4 regions of the Thalassotalea ganghwensis genome follow, and region 4 is predicted to be linked to each of the others. Evidence: predicted binding sites of a transcription regulator. Region 4 holds the regulator's gene; each other region holds the start of a gene.
The links. Region 4 encodes FNR, which switches genes on or off when oxygen is low (the NO sensors DNR and NnrR bind a similar motif). Its sites were predicted from a motif close to TTGATCTAGATCAA; they were not measured.

Region 1: a site for FNR is predicted at 1,885-1,898, ahead of ACSLUH_RS05500 (glutamate-cysteine ligase family protein). Genes of this name have one in related genera too.
Region 2: a site for FNR is predicted at 2,196-2,209, ahead of hemN (oxygen-independent coproporphyrinogen III oxidase). Genes of this name have one in related genera too.
Region 3: a site for FNR is predicted at 2,652-2,665, ahead of ACSLUH_RS00315 (universal stress protein). Genes of this name have one in related genera too.

The regions. Positions count from the first base shown of each region.
Region 1 is NZ_JBQRUM010000004.1:85,659-90,738, reverse strand. Features, by position in the region: gene ACSLUH_RS05505 (M14 family metallopeptidase) at 1-356, opposite strand, end outside; gene ACSLUH_RS05500 (glutamate-cysteine ligase family protein) at 347-1,825, opposite strand; gene ACSLUH_RS05495 (AAA family ATPase) at 1,972-2,898, shown strand; gene ACSLUH_RS05490 (DUF58 domain-containing protein) at 2,910-3,914, shown strand; gene ACSLUH_RS05485 (transglutaminase TgpA family protein) at 3,907-5,080, shown strand, end outside.
Region 2 is NZ_JBQRUM010000003.1:212,761-217,840, reverse strand. Features, by position in the region: gene ACSLUH_RS04510 (alpha/beta fold hydrolase) at 1-45, shown strand, start outside; gene yihI (Der GTPase-activating protein YihI) at 743-1,321, shown strand; gene ACSLUH_RS04500 (DUF2489 domain-containing protein) at 1,321-1,818, shown strand; gene hemN (oxygen-independent coproporphyrinogen III oxidase) at 2,278-3,648, shown strand; gene ACSLUH_RS04490 (DUF1285 domain-containing protein) at 3,823-4,362, opposite strand; tRNA gene ACSLUH_RS04485 (tRNA-His) at 4,505-4,580, shown strand.
Region 3 is NZ_JBQRUM010000001.1:68,200-73,279, forward strand. Features, by position in the region: gene ACSLUH_RS00305 (amidohydrolase family protein) at 1-1,189, opposite strand, end outside; gene ACSLUH_RS00310 (LysE family translocator) at 1,286-1,897, opposite strand; gene ACSLUH_RS00315 (universal stress protein) at 2,129-2,566, opposite strand; gene ACSLUH_RS00320 (collagenase) at 2,851-5,080, opposite strand, start outside.
Region 4 is NZ_JBQRUM010000004.1:202,532-207,611, reverse strand. Features, by position in the region: gene ttcA (tRNA 2-thiocytidine(32) synthetase TtcA) at 1-872, opposite strand, end outside; gene uspE (universal stress protein UspE) at 1,095-2,024, opposite strand; gene ACSLUH_RS06020 (fumarate/nitrate reduction transcriptional regulator Fnr) at 2,245-2,964, opposite strand; gene ACSLUH_RS06015 (sulfite exporter TauE/SafE family protein) at 3,009-3,686, opposite strand; gene ccoS (cbb3-type cytochrome oxidase assembly protein CcoS) at 3,759-3,998, opposite strand; gene ACSLUH_RS06005 (heavy metal translocating P-type ATPase) at 3,995-5,080, opposite strand, start outside.

The DNA of each region.
Region 1 (5,080 bases), 120 kb from region 4:
CCTTGATTTGAGTCATTGTTAAAGCATCTATTAATGTCTAAACCATCGGGTAAATATCGATGACTAAACAAAGGAAATTTGCTTGCAGCTTCAACAGAGCAGATAATAAAACGAATATTGGTTTGGGGGATACTAAAGCTATCTTTGTTGGTTAACCATCGATGAAGCGCAATTAAGCCAGAAGGTTCGTTGCCGTGTAAAAGTGTCGCAATTACACGCCATTTGTTAGTTTCCTTTCCTGTTACGTCAATGACGGTCATGGTGCTTAACGATAGCAAAAATTGTTGATAATCTGCTTTAAGCGCAAGTTTATCAGGGTCCCTTAAATAGGCGACTTCGCTAAAATCTAACTCCATATACTTTCCCATTCAATAATCGATTTACCCGTTTGATAATGCGCTAAATAGTTTTTAACTAATTGTTCGCTAGCTTGCTGTTTGTTCATACTTTTTTCTAAATGAGCCATGGTGTTTTTTTGCCATATGGCTCCGGTAATTTGCTTATCAAGTCGTTTTTCTATTAACGATAAGTAAAAACTTGCTTCTTTATGACTAATACCAATTTTAGTTAAACCAATGAGTGCAACAGGTAATAATGATCTAAGGACATCAGTTATTGCGGTTTCCTTTGGCTGAAACGCATTGTTTAACGGCCACAATATTTTCGCATTAAGGCCATGTTGAGCTGCGCGATAAAAATTATATTCTGCAAAGTTAAAAGGTATTTTTGCAATATAATCGTCGATATTATCAGCCAACCCTGAAGCTAGACCAATAGCTAGCGCAGCATTCGCTATCATATCTATGTGACTTGGCCCCGCAGGAATTGCTCTAAACTCAATTCTGATATGACCGTTGCCTTCACTTGAATATACGGGACGATGCCAAGGCCATATCGTTCCAAGGTGTAGTGAAAGCTCTTTAAACTTTGGTAAATGTTGATCAGTGTGGTCTTCGTCATAGATGACAGGGAGAACGGGGGGATATAAGGAAACCGCTTCAATAAAAAACTCATCAATGCTTTTTCTTAGCCAACCGTGTCCAAAGTTCACTCTAGTTGGAACTTTCCATTGAAATTCATTGTGTTGTCTAATATCCAATGATTGCTTAAATAATGCTATTCTGGTTTCATCCCATAACCTTTGTTGCAAAAAAATGGGGGAGTTTGCGCCAATAGCAGTTATTAATGGTAAGGTCAGTTGTGCAGCGTTAAAGGTATTCACCAATAATTCGGGTGTTGTCATCAAGTGGACTTGAAAAGAGGTATTAGCGCCTTCTGCACAAATATCACTGAAATTTACTGAAAGTGACTCATCACCCTTTACATTGACATGAAAATCTTCGCCTCGTTGCTCGCTAAAGTACTGTGCCATTGTATGGTAGCGCGGTACATTCGTCATACATTTGGTCGTCAGTAGCTCCTTTGTTAAGGTCGGTAAAATACCTATCGGCAAAATATCAATATTTATTGTTTGCGCTTGCTCTTGCAATAGCGCGGTTTTTTCATCAATTTCTTGTTGAAGAGCAGTGAGTGGATTATCCAATAAATTAAAGGCGCTTAGATTAATTTCCAAATTATATTGATTAAGTTCGTGTTGCATTTGAGGATCATTAATTTGATCAAGTAAGCGCTGATTTGAAAGACTAGCGTGACCTTTCTTATCAATTAAATAAAGCTCTAACTCAGCACCTATTTTTAGTGGCTCATTACCAAAATCCGGCTGACGACATATTGATTTTAAGCATTCAACTTGTTCAAACAGCTTTTGTTGAAAGGTCGCATAATCATTAGCGGTGAAATGCGTTTGCGTGATATCTTGCCCCATAAATGGTGATCCCTTTGTTAAGCTCGCCTTAGCATGTCATACTCTATTGGTACAAGTTGTTGACTAAGGTCAATAAAAATTGTTTTTATGCATTATTTTTAACCATAGGTTGTTATTGGTCGAAATAAAAGGAAGTACTGTTAGTTATGAATACAATAGTTGGTGAAGTACTTAATCAAATAGAGCAAATAATCTTAGGTAAGCCTAAGCAAATAAAGCTAGCGGTCGCCTGTTTGTTTGCGAAAGGACATCTGTTGATTGAAGATTTACCAGGAATGGGCAAAACAACGTTGGCTCATGCATTAGCTGCTACCTTAGGTTTAAGTTATCAGCGCACGCAATTTACCAGTGATTTATTACCAGCAGACGTTATTGGTGTATCAGTTTTTGATAAAGACTCTGGCAAGTTTACGCTTCATCAAGGTCCCATTTTTAATCAATTGGTATTAGCCGATGAAATTAATAGAGCGAGTCCTAAAACACAGAGTGCGCTACTTGAAGCAATGGAAGAGAATAGGGTCAGTATTGATGGCAATACTTATGAACTACCACAACCTTTTTTCGTGATAGCGACACAAAATCCACAGTTTCATTCTGGTACATATGCGCTTCCCGAGTCACAACTTGATCGTTTTATGATGCGTTTATCGCTTGGCTTTCCGAGTATCGAGGCTGAAAAAAAAATATTAGCTAATAGCTTTGGAGCGATTGATTATTCAACGCTTCCTACGCTAATTTCATCTGAGCAGCTTATTGAAATACAGCAAGTAGTTCAGAAAATTCACGTTTCTGAGCATGTTCTCGATTACGTCGTTCGCTTGTTGCGGGCAACAAGAACAAAAGAAGTGGAAGTCATGCCGCTTTCACCGCGCGCCGGAAAATCGTTATTGTCGGCAGCAAAGGCTTTTGCCTACATTGAAGGGCGCGATTATGTCTTACCTGAAGATATTCAAGCGGTATTTATCGCTTGTTGTCAACATAGATTATCGTCGCTATATGATGTCGGCGCAGATGATGCCAATAATATATCTGAACATATCTTAGCATCTGTTGATGTGTTAAGCGCGCATTAAGGATAAAGGTAATGTCTGTGGTAAGCACTGCAATCAATCATTGGATTAATACCAAGTTTGAAAAGTGGTTAGCTAAGCAGTTACCAGCGTCATCAAAGCAAACGCTGAAAAGGAACAATATTTTTATTTTACCGACTCGTTTTGGTTACGCTTATCTATTTTTCGCAACCTTGATGTTTATCCTTGGCACGAATTATCAAAATAACCTCATTATTTTAGTTAGCTTTATTTTAGCCAGTTGCTTTGTCACAGCGATGATACAAAGCTATCGAAACCTTGCTCACTTGCAACTCGCCTTAAACAATTCATTAGTGACCGGCTTTTGTGATGAAAAGTTATTCTTGCCTATCAATCTAAAAAGCGCTGGCAAGAAGTTCAAGTTATTCTTCTCACTGTCAAAAAACGCAATGGTTTGCGTGGATTTGATTAATGAGCAAGCAGAAGTCATGGTACCCTTAATGTATCAACAAAGGGGAATTCATCGCTTGCCGCGAGTTATTGTCAGTACAATTTACCCTTTTGGTTTATTTAAGGTTTGGACCCAATTAAATTTTGGCGTAAGCGCCTTAATATATCCCAAACCGATAAAACCCCCTGGAGACTTTGTTAACGCTTTTTTATCAAATGAAAGTCGTGATGCTTCAGATACCAACAAACAACAAATCGTTACTGAACGAGAGGGTATAGATGATTTTGCTGAGCTAAAAAGATATCAACGTGGTGAGTCATTAGCCAAAGTTGCATGGAAACAAGTGGCAAAAGGACAAGATTGGCACACTAAACACTATGTGCATGCAATTGATGCATCACCTGATTGGTTGAGTTTAGAAATGTTTCCTTCCGCCCATATTGAGTCGAGATTAAGTTGGTTAACCTTCTTAGTTTTAACATTAGAAAAACAAGAAATCCCTTTTGGATTAATGTTAAATAACGAAAAAATATCGCCAGATGGTGGCAAGCTCCATTTCCAACGCTGCCTAAAAATGATTGCAACTTATGGGCAGCATCATGGTTAATAACGTTGTAAAAGATCAATTAGATTATTCGTCAGCTACCCAATATCTGTTAATTATTAGTATGGCTTTCAACGGACTAACCTTAGTTGCCAACATTTCTATTTGGTTGATTGCTTTTTATGCAATAAGTCTAATTTGGCAAGTTTGTTTGGTGACTAAGCTTTGCTCTACACCAACTCGAGCACTAAAACTTATTGTCAGTATCTCTGGTCTGATATTGCTCGCTATTAGCGCTAAACAATTAGGCGCGCTAAATGCTATGGTTCACTTATTGTTTTTTGCTTACTTATTAAAACCGCTCGAAGTGAATAGCAATAAAGATTTTTATTTACTCGTATTGCTCGGCTTTTTTGTAATTGTAACTTCTTTGATTTTTAATCAGTCGCTTTACTTTATGCTGGTGGTATTGCTGGTAATTCTTATAAATTTCGCCGTTCTATTAAGTTTTCATTTTAACTCAAATAGCACTATTCAATATGGTAAAACATCTTTAGGGTTATTATTAAAAAGTGCACCGCTTGCCGCGTTATTATTTGTTATATTTCCTAAAATCCCTCCTTTTTGGCAAATGCCAACCGCTAAAAATGCCAACACTGGAATTTCTGATACGGTAAAAATAGGGGACATTGCTAACCTAGCATTATCAAATGATTTAGCATTTAGAGTAGAGTTTGATGATTTTACCCCCAGTAATCAGCAACTTTATTGGCGGGGGATTGTATTGGATCGTTTCGACGGTGTTGAATGGTCTACATCTTCTTTATCTAGAGCAACTAAATTAGCGTTAGCAAAGCAAAATGAACGGATGCAAACGACACGTCAATCAACCAAAGCGTTAAGTTATCGCATCCTCATAGAGCCAACGTATCAACCGTGGTTATTTGCACTTAATCAAATTTCGAGCGTTGACAGCAGCCTTATTGGCATCGATAAAACCTATCAATATACATTAGAAGCAACAAAGGAAATTGTCGCTCCAATTAACTATAGTGTAACGTCTAATATGTCTAATACGATTGATGTTGATTTAAGCAAACAACAAAAACAGTACTTTACTGTTATTCCTGAAAGCAACCCTAGACTCATTGAAAAAGGTCAGCAACTTCGAAACCGCCATGCTAAAAATATCGATATTGTAAATGCCGTTTTAACAACATTTAATCAAA
Region 2 (5,080 bases), on a different contig from region 4:
ATTATATCGGCGATTGAGCAACTTATTGACCAGTTAGGTCGATAATTATCAAAAAAACGAAACAAAATTTAGTACGAATGATATCGTAACTTGTTTTAGTTCTCCATTTGCGAGATTTTAGCCATAAAACCTGTAAGACATTTGCCATTTTTGATTTTTATTCTTCTCAAAGAAATGTTTTCTTTCGATAAAATAAACAACCAATACAGAGCGTTATAGAATTTCGAATATAATTTTATTAATATCGATTAATTTTTAACTTGCTCTATGCGCTCAGTGAAGTAAAGTATGGGGCAGTTGTTTAAGACAACGAAAGAAAAAGGACATAAATACGCACGGAAAGCTCAACGTATTTGCACATAAATACACTTTATTCGAATATGGATGATTAGCTACACTCAGGAAGATCATTAACATATTAGTCCTGGAGGACATACGGATAGCCCAAAAAAGTGTTAGGAAGACCGAAAACAAAAAATTATCGCTAGGAATGCACTAATAACAATACTGGATAACTGTCAGAGATCATAGGGACGATGAAACGAGGTTAGGATAACCCATTAAGAATTTGGAACTAACAATAATTGCTTCATGTATTACAATTATATTCTCCTAGAACGATGGCTATGCCATCGTTTTTTCTTTCTGTCCTAATAAGATTTCTCCCTACCCATGCTATTCTTTGGCTTCCTTAAGAAATTAACGTAAAATAAGTACTAATTTCATCATTTGACTGTTCACTATGACTCGTAAGAAAAAATCAAGAAAGCCTGGCTTAGCACCTCTGAGTGCCAGCAAGGATGACAAAAAAATTGCCAATGTAGCGGATAAAAAACCGAAAAAACACAAAGGTAAGGTGTCTGGTAATCGCCAAAAAGAAGCGCTAAAAACAAATAAAAACCAACCTTCAGCAAAAACGAATAAAGATCCGAGAATAGGTAGCAAAAAACCGATTGTGCTTGGTAATGAGCTAAATACCACAAAAGCGAAGACGAAAACTCCTGCCAAGAAAAAAGTTGAAGAAAAACCTTTAGCGGCGATCCGTGTAGTAGATAATCAAAATGAGCTACATCAAGAACTAGAAGCAATTGAAAACGATAGCAAACTTCAAGAGATATTAAGTAAACAAGAAGACGATATCATTTTAACTGAAGATGAGGTTGATTATTTTAACGAAAAAATGGAACGTCATCAGGCAATCAGCGAACAACTCGGGCTTGATCAAGAAGAAGCACTAGATGTTGAGCAAAGTGATGCCCTAGACGAAGAAGCCTTATGGGATAAATTAGACAAAACTAACCTATCAGATTATGAGTCGTAATGATTGAAAATAACATCGAAATTTTTCTAGTAATCGCTGTCGTTATTGTTGCTGGCTTATCGTTTTACGCCGGACAATTATTAATGCAGTTACGCGCGCAAACAAAAATGCAACAACAGGCAATGGTTGAAGCAGAGCGCGCTCATCAGCAACATGATAAAAAAATTTTTGATAGTGTTGTTATTATTGTTAAAGCGATGAAAGAGGAACAGTGCGATTACAGTGAAGGATGTTGGCGTATCAGTGTTTTGCTAGACTCACTGAAAAGCATTGATCAACTCGAGCGAGAATTTCCGAGTATTTTTGAGCTGTACCATGCAATAAAGCACATGCCAATATTGGAAGAACGAAAAAAGTTAGCCAAACAAGAGCGCATGAAGTTTGACCTAGAACGGACAAAAGCAGAGGCACGATTAACCCCTGATATCGTAAAAGAACTCGACCTGTTATATCAATTTGCGTTAGATAAACTATCATTACTTAGAAGCAAGCACTAAAAGCACCTTTGCTACAGTAATGTCATTTTACAGTAATTTGCACGTGCTATCAGCAAACTGAACAAGCAGGTATTGCGTTAGTAACTAGTTTAGGTGAAGTGTAATTTGTCGACCGTAGCATGCCTAATAGCTGCCCATCAGGGGTTAAAATCCGTTGGGCTGGAGCCCTTATATTTCAAGTGGTTTTAACGTCTTTAATACGCGAATAGGTAATGATGCTACTTTACTTCCTCGTCACGTTTATGCTCAACAAGACAATAGCGCAACCCTTTAGCGCTGAGACAACTATTGCTTCGCAATAGTCGAATTTGTCCAACACAAAGATTCAAACGCCAGTGTTAAAGCTGGCGTTTTCTATAGCGCGTATTAATCTAACTTTGCGCAAGATCAACAATGAATCAACTAAACCCACGTATAATGCCATCGGTTAGTCGTAAGTTTGAATAGTTAAGGGTAATAATGAAAACCGAGCAATTTTTTAACCGAAGCATACTGAATAAATATAATACCAGTGGACCACGTTACACCTCATATCCTACCGCGCTCGAGTTTAATGATAGCTTTAACCATGACGATTTGCTTAATGCCGTCAAGCAATCCGCTAACAGAGAACTATCACTTTATATTCATATCCCTTTTTGCCACAGTCTTTGTTATTACTGTGGTTGCAATAAAATTGTCACCAGACACCGAGATAAAGCGGACGATTACTTAGACTACTTAGCCAAAGAAATCATCGCGAAAGCGCCACTATTTAAAGAATATACGGTCACACAAATGCATTGGGGTGGCGGTACACCAAGTTTTTTAACCAAAGCTCAAATTGACCGTTTAGTGACGCTTGTGAAAAAACATTTTAGTTTTGCTAATAAGGTTGAAATGAGTATAGAAATTGATCCGCGTGAGATTGAGCTCTCGCTTGCCGATCATTTACACCAGCTAGGTTTTAATCGCCTAAGTATAGGTGTACAAGACATCGATGCTAAAGTACAACAAGCAATCAATCGCGAACAATCTACGGCATTTATTGCTGAATTTATTGCGCACGCGAAAAAAGTCGGTTTCAAATCAATTAATGTTGACCTTATTTATGGTCTTCCTCACCAAACGTTAGAAACCTTTGGTAAAACCATCGAGCAAGCCTATAAAATGGATGTCGACCGAATTTCACTATTCAGCTACGCCCATTTACCGAGCAGATTTGCCGCTCAACGCAAACTAAAAGACGAGTGGCTACCTGACGGTTTAGAAAAATTCGCGTTAATGAAACTAGCCATCGAGCTGCTATGCGGCTATGGCTATGAATTCATTGGTATGGATCATTTTGCTAAGCCTGATGATGAACTTGCCATTGCACAACGTGAAGGGCATCTACACCGAAATTTCCAAGGCTATACGACTCATGGGCATTGCGACCTACTCGGCTTAGGTGTTTCATCTATCAGTGCAATCGGCAATAGTTATTCACAAAATGTTAAAGAACTACGTCATTACTATCGAGCGCTTGATAATTGTGGACATGCCCTAGAAAAAGGCATTAGTTTGACCCATGACGATATTATCCGTGGCGACGTCATTAAACAATTAATGTGTAATTACTATTTAGATAAAGAGCTCATTAATAAAAAATACGATATCAATTTTAATGACTATTTTGCGGACGAATTACCGCTACTAAACTGCTTTATAGACGATGAACTCGTCGAAAACAGTGAAAACTTTATAGCGGTAAGCCAACGCGCCCGATTACTAATACGTAATATTTGCATGACCTTTGACGCTTACATGCAAAAACATATTAATCAACAACGCTTTTCAAGAGTTATTTAGGGTTTGTTAACCTTTTTTTTCTGCAGTAGGCTGTTTTTGATAAGTGCGAAGCAGCATGGGCGACGTTTGGTTATTCCAAATGAGCGAATGCTAATGCCGTTAGTATTCAACATAACCTTTGCCCCTTTCGTTAAGATCTTGGGGCTGAGGCCAAAATGAATCTTAAACGTTTTACTAGTCTAATCGGCCTAAACTAAACTGGTAATCCCCGCTGGTTACCAGTAACTCTATTCCATTATCTGTCTTAGTTTCTTTACCTAGTTCAACCCACTGATAGTATACATTTCGATGTACTTTGGCGTTCAAATTTCTTCTGACCACCACATAAAGCTCTCCTTGCTGGTTTTGACTTACCGGGTGCTCTTCACCAATAAAAAAACTATCATCTAAATTAGTACTGGCGCCAATAACACTTTGTCCATTGGCTTGTTGTAATTGCCATTGAGTTAATAGCAATGGTGCATCATCGACAGTAATTTTAACTTTTTCAACAGGGGTCACCAGAAAGTAATCACCCTTTTCATATTTCAGCACTGACGCGAAAAGCTTAACCAACGCCATGCGCTTAAAAGGTGTGCCGTTATAAAACCAAGTGCCATCATTGGCGATTCGTATATCCATTTCTCCACAATAAGGCGGGTCCCAAAGCTCTACTGGGGGCATCGATTGCGCTGAGTGTTCTTTTAATTGGGCGGAAAGCTTATCCAAAGACATAATCATTCACTTTTTAACCAAGATACTTATTATTTTAACCGTAATTACCCGTTTTTGAAAAATAGCGCTTGTCAAAAGCTAGGTAAATACTTTAGAATTCGCGCTCTTCAATAAATACACATTTATTGAATACCTTTCAGTGGTGGCATTAGCTCAGTTGGTAGAGCCCCGGATTGTGATTCCGGTTGTCGTGGGTTCAAGTCCCATATGCCACCCCACTTTTCCTCTATTTTTTTATTAGTACATCAACGTCACTAACATGTCACGACTACCGTCATCATTTGTGATTCCGCTATTTCTGTTCTGGCGTGAGTTTAAGTCTACTATCACCCCACTTTTCTTTGAGTTTTTTAATCCTATTTTCCACGACACACGAAATCATTTGTGATTCCGCTATTTCTGTTTTGGCGTGGATTTAAGTCCCATATGCCACCCCACTTTCCTTTGAGTTTTATAATCCTATTTTTCAAAACACACGAAATCATTTGTGATTCCGCTATTTCTGTTTTGGCGTGGGTTTAAGTCTACTATCACTCCACTTTTCTTTGAGTTTTTTAATCCTATTTTCCACGACACACGAAATCATTTGTGATTCCGCTATTTCTGATCATGGCGTGGGTTTAAGTCTACTATCTCCCCACTTTTCTTTGAGTTTTCTAATCCTAACTTCCACGACACACGAAATCATTAGTGATTCCGCTATTTCTGATTATGGCGT
Region 3 (5,080 bases), on a different contig from region 4:
AGCCGTACTTACTATCGGCATGCAAAAATCTTGCGGCATCTAATGTTGCCATTTTTAAAGCATCGGCTGGTGTTACGCCGACTTTTTCTTGCAATAACAAAAGCTCTTCGATAAGTGAGTAGCCGGGATATAAACCTGGAATTCCAGAGTCGGTTGAGGCGAGTATATTGACTCCAGCTTCGTAAAGGGTTTTTAAATAGTGAATATCGTTATCGACCAGCTCCCATGTAATTAACCTCGGCCCGAAAGTAGGAATAATTTTTTTCCAAAAGGTGACTAACTTGTCATCTACTTTGAGACCATCAGGGTGTTTTGCTAATATTTCAGCCGCTTGTGCTTTGTCTTCAATTGCCGCGAGTCGAGTAAATGCTGTCCACATCACCAAAGTCGACGAAATATGCAGATCATTAGCTTTTAAGGCATTGACCGTTTGTGTAAATTCTTCATCGCTGAGTTGAGATAACTTGTAAAAAAAATCACCGTCAACATGTTCATAACTACGAAGACCGGATTTGGCAATATCGATTAACGAGATATTAGGGCCAGGATCGTGGCCAACGACATCTAAGCCGAGTTGTTCAGCACGTTGGATAATAGCTGTTAAGGTTTCTTTATTATGATTCCAATGAAGTTTCACGAAGTCGCCGCCAGCGTTTTTTATCTTATCAACAGCAGCTGTTGCTTGCGCTTTATCGCCTACGATGATGCGGCGCTTTTGCTCTGCTTGCCAATCATCACTTGGCATAAACTTTTGCATAATATCGGCAAAGCGTGGACTGCCAATCATATACAATGCGCTATAGATATCAGGACCGATTCGTGTTTGATTATTGATTTGATTTTTGTAATTCAATAAAAGGGTTGGATCGCCCCCCATATCCCTGACTTGCGTGACACCATAATAAAGAAACTGGTTTAGGGAACTTTCGCCTAAATCTTGCAAATGAGCATGCATATCCCATAAGCCAGGTATAAGGTAACGTCCATTACCATTAACGACTTCGGTTTGATTAGCTACTGATATGTTTGTCGCAATATTAATGATTTTACCATCGCTGATAAGAACATCTTTTGCAGGAAGTATCATTCCTTTTTTAACATCAACGACATTAACGTTAGAGATTAGTAATGTATTTGCCCACACGCTGGTGAAAGGCAATAAAGCGATCAATACCAAATATAGTCTCATTAGCAATTCCTCATATTTAAAAAATGGCACTATTCAATAGTGTCGTCTAAAAACCTGAAAAAGTTTTAATATTTTTGGTAATTACAAAAATATTTTCTAGGCTTGGTATGTCGTAATCGCCTCTGTGACCAGCGGGTATAAGGATGCTAGCAGCAAGATTGCCATTGAGATATTAAACGCTTTGATGTAATAACTTTTGGTTAAAATGTTTTGTAGCCATTTGCCAGCAAATAGCCATGCAAAAGAACAAGGTAAACCAAAAACAAAATAAAAGCCTGCAATAGTAAGTAACTGTTGCCAAACGTTATTCGTTGTATTTGAAAATGCAACCAATGCACTTAAGGCAATTACCCAAGCTTTAGGGTTGACCCATTGGAAGAGTGCCGCTTGTAAAAAGCTAAAAGGCTTTTTCTTATCAACCTGATTAGCATTAACGTCCATCGTTGCTATCTTGAAAGCTAAATAGACTAAATATAGTATCCCGATAACCTGGATCACTTGATGGAGTACTGGCCACTGGACAAAAATTTGCATTATTCCCATGCCAACTAAGATGATCATTAGCGTAAACCCGACATTAACACCCATGACATGAGGTAGACTTAAGCGTATACCATGATTAACGCCGGACGTTAAAATCATGACGTTGTTGGGGCCTGGAGTGCCTGATGTTGAAAATATAAATAAGATCAGCGCAAGATATTCCATATCGAGTCCTTAATTATCACGTCGAGCCAGTTATCGAGAAAATGCGACTAAGATAATATACGAGAGCGTTAGCAGAAGATCTTGATAGTACGACAGCCCCAAACGAAAAGCTACAATAGAATAGTGAGTAGTTTCTATTTGTTGGGTTTACATTAAAAGAAGAAATTTGAAGTAAAAAGCAACGGCATCGAGTAAATAATTGCCATTGCTTTTTTAAATGATTTTGGCTTATTAGGGTACTAATACGATAGGTACGCCGCAATGATGAGCGAGTTTATTGGCAACACTGCCAAGTAATAAATCGCCTATGGTCGAACGGCCTCGTCGACCTAGGAAGACCATGTTGGCATGCTCTTGCTTTTCAAGTTTGTGAATAACATCTACTGGGTCTCCCCACGATAATTGACTTTCAAGTTTTACACCATCATCGGCAAATTTTTTCATCAAAGGAGCTATGACATGCTCTTGTGCAAATTTTTCTTCTTGTTTATCGTCAAATGGTGGTGGAACGATTCCTTCGATGGCATAAGGGTGAATGTTGGGAGTTTGTAATACGTAAACAAGCTTAACACTAGCGCCGGTGTCTTTGGCTAAGTTTACTGCGCGCTCAGTAGCGCGTTCAGACCATTCAGTTCCATCAATTCCAACAAGATATACCAATTTGCTCATAAAATTATCCTTATGTTTCGTAAACAGTGAGTTACCTCAAGCATAGAATAAAACTAGAGTTCTTGCAGGTGAATCAGCTAACTTTATGAGGTAGATCAAGCTTTAAGCTAAGTTAAAGACTTTTGTCTTAGTAAAACCATGTTATTTTAAGTCGGTGAGTATCTTAATGTAGTCTGAATAAACTCATTGCATGGCTTGTTTGGTCATTGGTAGATTAAACGATAGTGTAAAGGCAGCACTCAACATGGGTGCTGCCTTTGCTTACTTTATTTCACTGAAAGTCGTTATCGACAACCTGCGGTGTCGTAGTCAACAATGATGCTCGCATTCTCTGCACCACCTGTGACTTTGATATAACCCCAGTATTCACTTAAATTGCTTAAGTAAATACACTCATTATTACCGGCATTATCAGAGCTTGCTTGAGTGTTATTGCTATCAGGCCAGCCATAATTGCTAAATAAAACCGCAGCATTTCCTGTTCCATGAGCGATGGTTATGGCAATTGATGTATGTTCATTTGCACCAGCAACACTAAACCACATAGGATCTGTAGTGCCCATACAGTAGGCTGTATCGGTTTCTAGGCGGCCACTTGTTACAGCGCCTTGACTTAAACATGCATTAGGAACGTTAGTCGAGCTACCGTTGTGGCTTGCGATTAAGTTAGTGTTGTAACTGTTATAGCCTCGAACCATGACATAGTAAGTACCTGCTTGGATATTACTGATTTCACAGCTTTCTTCATTACCTTGTAAGTATGGACGACAATCGTAGCTTGATAATGTTGGTTGCTCACCAAAACTGACGTAAATATCCGCATCACCGCTTCCGCCTGTTATCCTAAACGATAAGTTAGTGGCATTGGCTGGCACATCAAATTGAAACATTGACTGCTGGTTTTGCTGACCACTGATGTTAAGGCTACTACCATTGGTAAGTGTGACAATTTCATCACCACTAATGGTTGCTGTGGTTGTCGTACTATTGGTAAGCCCTTCATTATCGGTGACCGTTAAGCTAACCGTGTAACTACCGGAGGTATTATAGCTATGCGTAGGGTTTGCTTGTGAGCTTGTTGAGCCATCGCCAAAGTTCCATAAGTAGCTAGCAATAGTGCCATCAGCGTCATAAGAGCCGTTGCTATTAAAGTTAATGGCGATGTTTTGTTCACCAGTGTAAGGTCCGTTTATTTCAACAATTGGTGCTTGATTAACCGCGCTAATTTGTGCAGTTGTGTTAACACTATGGTTACTACCCAAGTTATCGGTAACGGTTAGCGTTACCGTATAATTACCAGCACCGCTGTAGCTATGGCTGGGGTTGGCATCGGTTGCCGTGTTACCATCACCAAAGTTCCACAAGTATGCGGTGATCGTGCCGTCAGTATCTGAAGAGCCTTCACTTGAGAAATTAATCACTTGGTTTTCACTTGCTGAATAGGGGCCATTAATGACCGCTACTGGCGCTTCGTTACTGGTGCTATCATCTGTGTAGCTAACGGATAAGGTTACCCCATCAAAATCATTGTATGCGTAAAGGCCAATATGCCATACACCTGCCTGTGGAGAAGCATTAGTACAAGACTCTGTATTGCCTGCTAGATAAGGACGACATTGATAAGCATTTGTTGTGGGTTGGCTGTTGAGTTGAGTATATAAATCAACATCACCATTGCCACCAGCGGTTGCTATCGATAAATCGGTTGCTCCTTGTGGCACCGCTAAAGTGTAGTAGAGCCATTGACCAGCACTTGCCGATAGATTGCTAACTGAGCTATTGTTATCAAGTTCAGTCGTTGTATTGTCAGATGTTATGGTAACTATAGCGCTGCTGGTGCCTGTGCTATTTTCATTATCGGTTACCGTTAACGTTGCGGTGTAAGTTCCTGCTTGGCTGTAGCGATGAGTAGGGTTTGCCTCGGTTGAGTTGTTACCATCTCCAAAATCCCATGCATAGCTGATAATTGAGCCATCGCTATCGTTCGAATTTGCGCTTGAGAAGCTAATATCGGTGTTAACTATCGCATTATAAGGACCATTGGCATTAGCTGTTGGTGCAATATTTTCTGAACCACTCGCTAAAGCTTGCGTCCATTGAGTGAACTCATTGCCATAGCTAGTCGCCCAACTGCTGACTCTGGTTTTGTAAGCACTCCAATTGCCAGCACGTGTTTCGGCTAGCATGGCCTGTACTTCGTCAAAATGTTTTTCAAACATAAAGCGAACCGCTAAATAGCCCCAACGATAGATTCTATCTTGGTCAAAGCCGTCGTAAGTGGTTTCAATAACCGTTGCTAGCGTGTAAGTAGAGCCATCGGTAATCGTATCTATTGCCGCTTGGTTGTTGTTTTGTTTAGCAATATACTCAGCAACACCTTCTGTCCACCAAACGATGGCTTCTGTTGGTGCGTTAAAATCGCCATATAAGTCAAATCGACCATCAAGGTAGTGCACATATTCGTGCTCTAAATTCCACACGTAATGATCGGGTTTAGCATAGTCGGCTTCATAA
Region 4 (5,080 bases):
ATGAGTGACTCATCGATATTGGTTGAGGATACGGTCTCTTTTGAAAAGTCATAAGCTTCTCTTGGTTTACTGCGATCTATCGGCAAGTTTGCAAAATCAAACAGCTCCGTATCTGCTAATTGACTTGGACTGACATTCTTTATCGATTTAAAAACATTTTCGACGCGGCCAGGATTTGTTTTATCCCATTGATTAAGCATACTTTTAATATGTTGTCTTTGGAGGTTTTCCTGTGAACCACAAAGGTTACAAGGAATGATTGGGTATTCTCGTAATTGGGCAAATTCGACTAGATCTTTTTCACGACAGTAGGATAATGGTCTAATAACGGTATTTCGTAAATCATCTGCTCTAAGTTTGGGGGGCATTGCTTTAAGTTTTGCACCAAAAAACATATTAAGAAAGAGTGTTTCAACGATATCGTCCATATGATGACCCAGTGCTATTTTCGTGGCTCCGATCTCTTCAGCAAACGAATACAGTGTTCCTCGCCTTAAACGAGAACATAAACCGCAGGTTGTTTTCCCTTCTGGTACTTTAGCTTTAACGACTGAATATGTATCTTTATCAACGATATAATACGGAATATTTAAGCTTTCAAAGTAATTAGGTAAGACATCGGCTGGAAAGCCCGGTTGCTTCTGATCGAGATTTACGGCTACAACCTTAAAGTTTATTGGTGCAGATTTTTGAAGGCTTAATAGAATATCGAGCATAGCAAAGGAATCTTTACCGCCACTAATAGCGGCCATCACGACATCACCATCTTCGATCATATGATAATCAGCAATAGCCTTACCAACTTTACTTCGAAGTCTTTTTTGTAACTTATTCATTTCAAAAACTTCTTTGCGGTTATCGACTTGATTCATTTTACTTTAACTACCTAGTTTACGTTTATTACACAGCTATATGATAATCGCTGAACTTATTTGATTAAAAATGGCGACATATTATATCGCTTATTTATTTTAGAGGTAAGTTATTTATAAGAGAGTCTAACGCTAAACGACTAGTTTGATGTGTTATTAGGGGCTGTGTAGCAGATAATGTTTGCTAACAGCCCGCGGTACAGATTTGATGTTAATTATTAACTATTGCGCCATTGGTGAAACATAACCTTCAGGCTTCAATGCTAAAACATCACAATTTAGGTTATCGATAACATGCTCGGCGGTATTACCTATTAATGCGGCTGAAATGCCAGTTCTACCAATGGTACCGAGTATGACGAGTTCAGCATCTAATTTTTCAGCTTGATGCTGAATAACCTCTTCAGGAAGACCTTCTTCTACGTGTGTATGAGTGCTGTCTACACCAAATTTTTGTGCATGATTGGCCATCGCAACTTTGTGGTGATTAAGCATCGATTCATTATATTCCCCAGCATTAAATTCAGGAATTTCTATGGCAATATTAACGGGCGTGCCAGGAAATGAGTTCACTAAATGGACATTCGCGTCGATTATTTTTGAAAGGTTAATCGCCTCTTCAGTAATTTTATTGTTTAACGCTTGGTGTTCTTTTTCATCGCTACCAACATGAACAGCGGCTAAAATGTTACCTCCTTTCGGCCAACTATGCTCTTTAACCAGTAATACAGGAGATGGACATTTTCTAATTAAATGCCAATCAGTAGGGGTGAAAATGACCGACTTTAACTTATGGTGTTCATGTGTGCCTTTAAGTACGATGTCAAAGCCTTGGGTTAATACCTGCTCAATAATCGGTTCAAACGGGCGATTATGCCAAACGACTTTAAAATCGATAGTTAGAGAATTTTTTGGTAATGAGGTGATTTTTTCTTGTAACCAAAGTTCCCTGTCCTTGATAACCGTTTGACGCATTGCTTCTCGCTCGTCACTCGATAACATAGTCGTCATTTCGTAGGAAAAATCATAAATGCACATAAATGCGGTAATGGTTGCACCCGTTTTATTAGCTAACTCTACCGCTCGTTCAAGCGCTTTTTGATGCTCAGTGGTTGGATCGATGACGGCTAAAATCTTTTTATACTTTTCCATTTCGTGCCTCTAGCATTACCTGAATCATATAGTGAGTTTTTATACTAATGATATAAGTGTAGTTGTTCAATGATCATGCAGCAAAGAATTGCTGATCATTGTTTTAAATCAAGATATTAGTTGTTGATTTATTATTGATATGTAACTGAAAAATAGTACGCAAGAACTTGCTACTATAGGGATAAAGTTTGTGGAGCGTTTCTGAGCGTGAATATTGCCGCTAAAGTGCGGCAACCTCTTTCAATTTTTCTATATCAAGGATACGAATAAATTTACCTTCAACTTCGATTAATTGGCTTTTGTGAAAACGATTTAATAGTCGGCTAATCGTTTCTACGGTTAAACCAATATAGTTACCGATATCACTGCGTGTCATCGTTAATCTAAATTCTGTTTGCGATAGACCTCGTGCATGGAACCTCATGCTGAGCGATGAAAGAAAGGTTGCCAAACGTTGTTCTGCATTTTTACGATTTAGCAAGGTCAGCATTTCTTGATCAGCCTTAATTTCCGTGCTCATCATTCTCAGAATTTGCTTTTTCAATTTAGGCACAGAGTTTGATAACGCGTCAAGGGTATCGTAAGGAATTTCACACACCATAGATGTTTCTAATGCTTTTGCAAAACTAGGGTGCTTTTCAGCTGCGATTGCATCGAAACCGAGCAAATCTCCAGCCAAATGAAAACCGGTGATTTGTTCTTCACCATGCTCATCAACAGTAAATGTTTTAAAGGTACCTGAACGGATAGCGAATAATGATTGCATCTTCTCTCCGTCACGAAACAATTGTTCGCCTTTATGAATAGGACGCTTGCGGTCAATGATTTGATCAAGCTTTTCAAGTTCTTGATCATTGAGAGTAAAAGGCAGGCATAGCTCACTAATACTACAATTTTGGCAATGAATGTGTTGCTGGCCTGAACATTGACGGTTTTGCATCATAAACTCTAAGAAGATTGTTACACTGGTATATGGAGATGTTATTAGAACATTATGCCAGATGCAATCTTTAACGTAATAATTCCATAAATGATCAATGTAATCGCCATTACTTGACGAAATAGCGTATGAGAGATGAGTTGCCTGAATGATAAAAAACCGACAGAAACACTAAGCAGCGCAGGTAAAGTTCCAATGCCAAACCCCATCATAATTAGCGCGCCTTGCCAAGGATCCGCTGATGCGACTGACCAGGTAAGTGTTGAGTAAACTAGCCCGCACGGTAACCAGCCCCAGAGTGCACCTAATCCAAATGCTTTGGCTAATGAATCGACTGGAAGAAACTTCTTATTGAGTGGTGAAAGGAATTTCCATAATATTTGTCCAACTTTCTCAACTTGAACTAATCCACTGTACCAGCGACCGATATATAGCCCTAAAAGTATTAAGAAGATACCCGATATAAACCTCATTATATTTAACGGAACGCCAAGGTTTTTTGCAGCAAGTGAACCAGTAAAACCAGCGATAAAACCAATGAGGCTATAGCTAATAATTCGGCCAATGTTGTAGTAGAGTGTATAGAAGAACTTCTTTGTGCTAATGCCTTGGTCATTGGGCAAAGCAGCCGTTAACATCGATGAAATACCGCCACACATTGCGATGCAATGACCAGCGCCGAGCAAACCAACAACCAAGCCAGCGAAAAAGTTCATCTCCATTAGGGGATCCTATTGAAAACTAGTGGCGATAGAAGGGGGGAGTTTGACGACAAGTTAAATTTAGCTCCTTTGTTATTCTTTATTTAGGGCATTTTTACTCACTGAGTCAGAATTGGTTTCTGCCTGCGGAATGTCTTGTTCCTGACTATTGGATTTAGGTGGTTTATTTTGTTTGTCCTCTTCAAACAAAATGCTTAATCCTTGTTTTTCTAAGTCGTCAAATTGGTCAGTTTTTACGGCCCAAAAAAAGAGGTAAATTCCTAACGCTGTTAAAATTATCGCGATAGGTATTAATACATAAATAATACTCATTTTGAGCCTCTTTTTAGCAACCGAAGTGAATTAGTAATAACAAGTATAGAGCTCAAAGACATACCAACAACAGCCATGTATGGCGTTATATGACCACTTACCGCTAATGGAAGTACGATGGCATTATAACCCATCGCCCAAGCGTAATTTTGTTTAATCACTCGTTTTGTTTTAACTGAAATATTAAATAAGGTCTTCATAGAGGACAAGCGGTTATTCAACAAAATAACGTCTGCCCCTGATTTTGCAACATCGGTGCCTCCACCCATTGCAACCGAAATGTGGGCTGCGCCAAAAACTGGTGAATCATTCACACCGTCACCGAGCATCGCGACTGTGAATTTCTGTTGATAGTGCTTTAGTTTTTTCATCTTGTCTTCTGCAGAACAAGATGCATAGATATGATCAAGTGTTAGCGCGTCTTGCACCGTTTGACAACCCGCTAGGTTATCCCCTGAGAGCATAATTGTTTTAACATGTTTCTTCTTAAGGCTGTCTACCAAAGCTTTTGCGTCATCGCGTATTTGGTCGATAAAACTAAATGAAGCGAGTAGTTTTCCATTTTTTGCTAACACACATCGAGCCTGCTCAGTATCTTCTTTTGATTCAGAAAGCCAAGACGACCTACCGATAGCATATTGATGGCCATCAATAACCCCTTTAATACCGCTTCCGCTGATAATTTGGACGTCTTCTGCGTTGACTTGGAAATTTCTAAACTGTTTAAATGCACTTGCTATTGGGTGTTCCGAATAACTTTCCAAGGCAGCGCTAAGGGCGAGTAAATCTTCTTTCGAATAGGATGGCTCTAAAATATTAATAGCGCTTATTTGAACTTGACCTGACGTCAATGTGCCGGTCTTATCAAATGCGATACAATCTACCGAAGGCATAGTTTCAAGCACATGGCCAGATTTTATCATAATACCTTCTTTGTTGAGCCTTGTCGTCGCACACGTTAATGCCGTAGGGGTGGCGAGTGACAGAGCACAAGGGCAGGTGGCAACGAGTACGGATAAGGTAATCCAAAAAGCTTCTTCTGGCATATGTTGCTGCCAGTAAATCGCTGTAGCCACAGCACA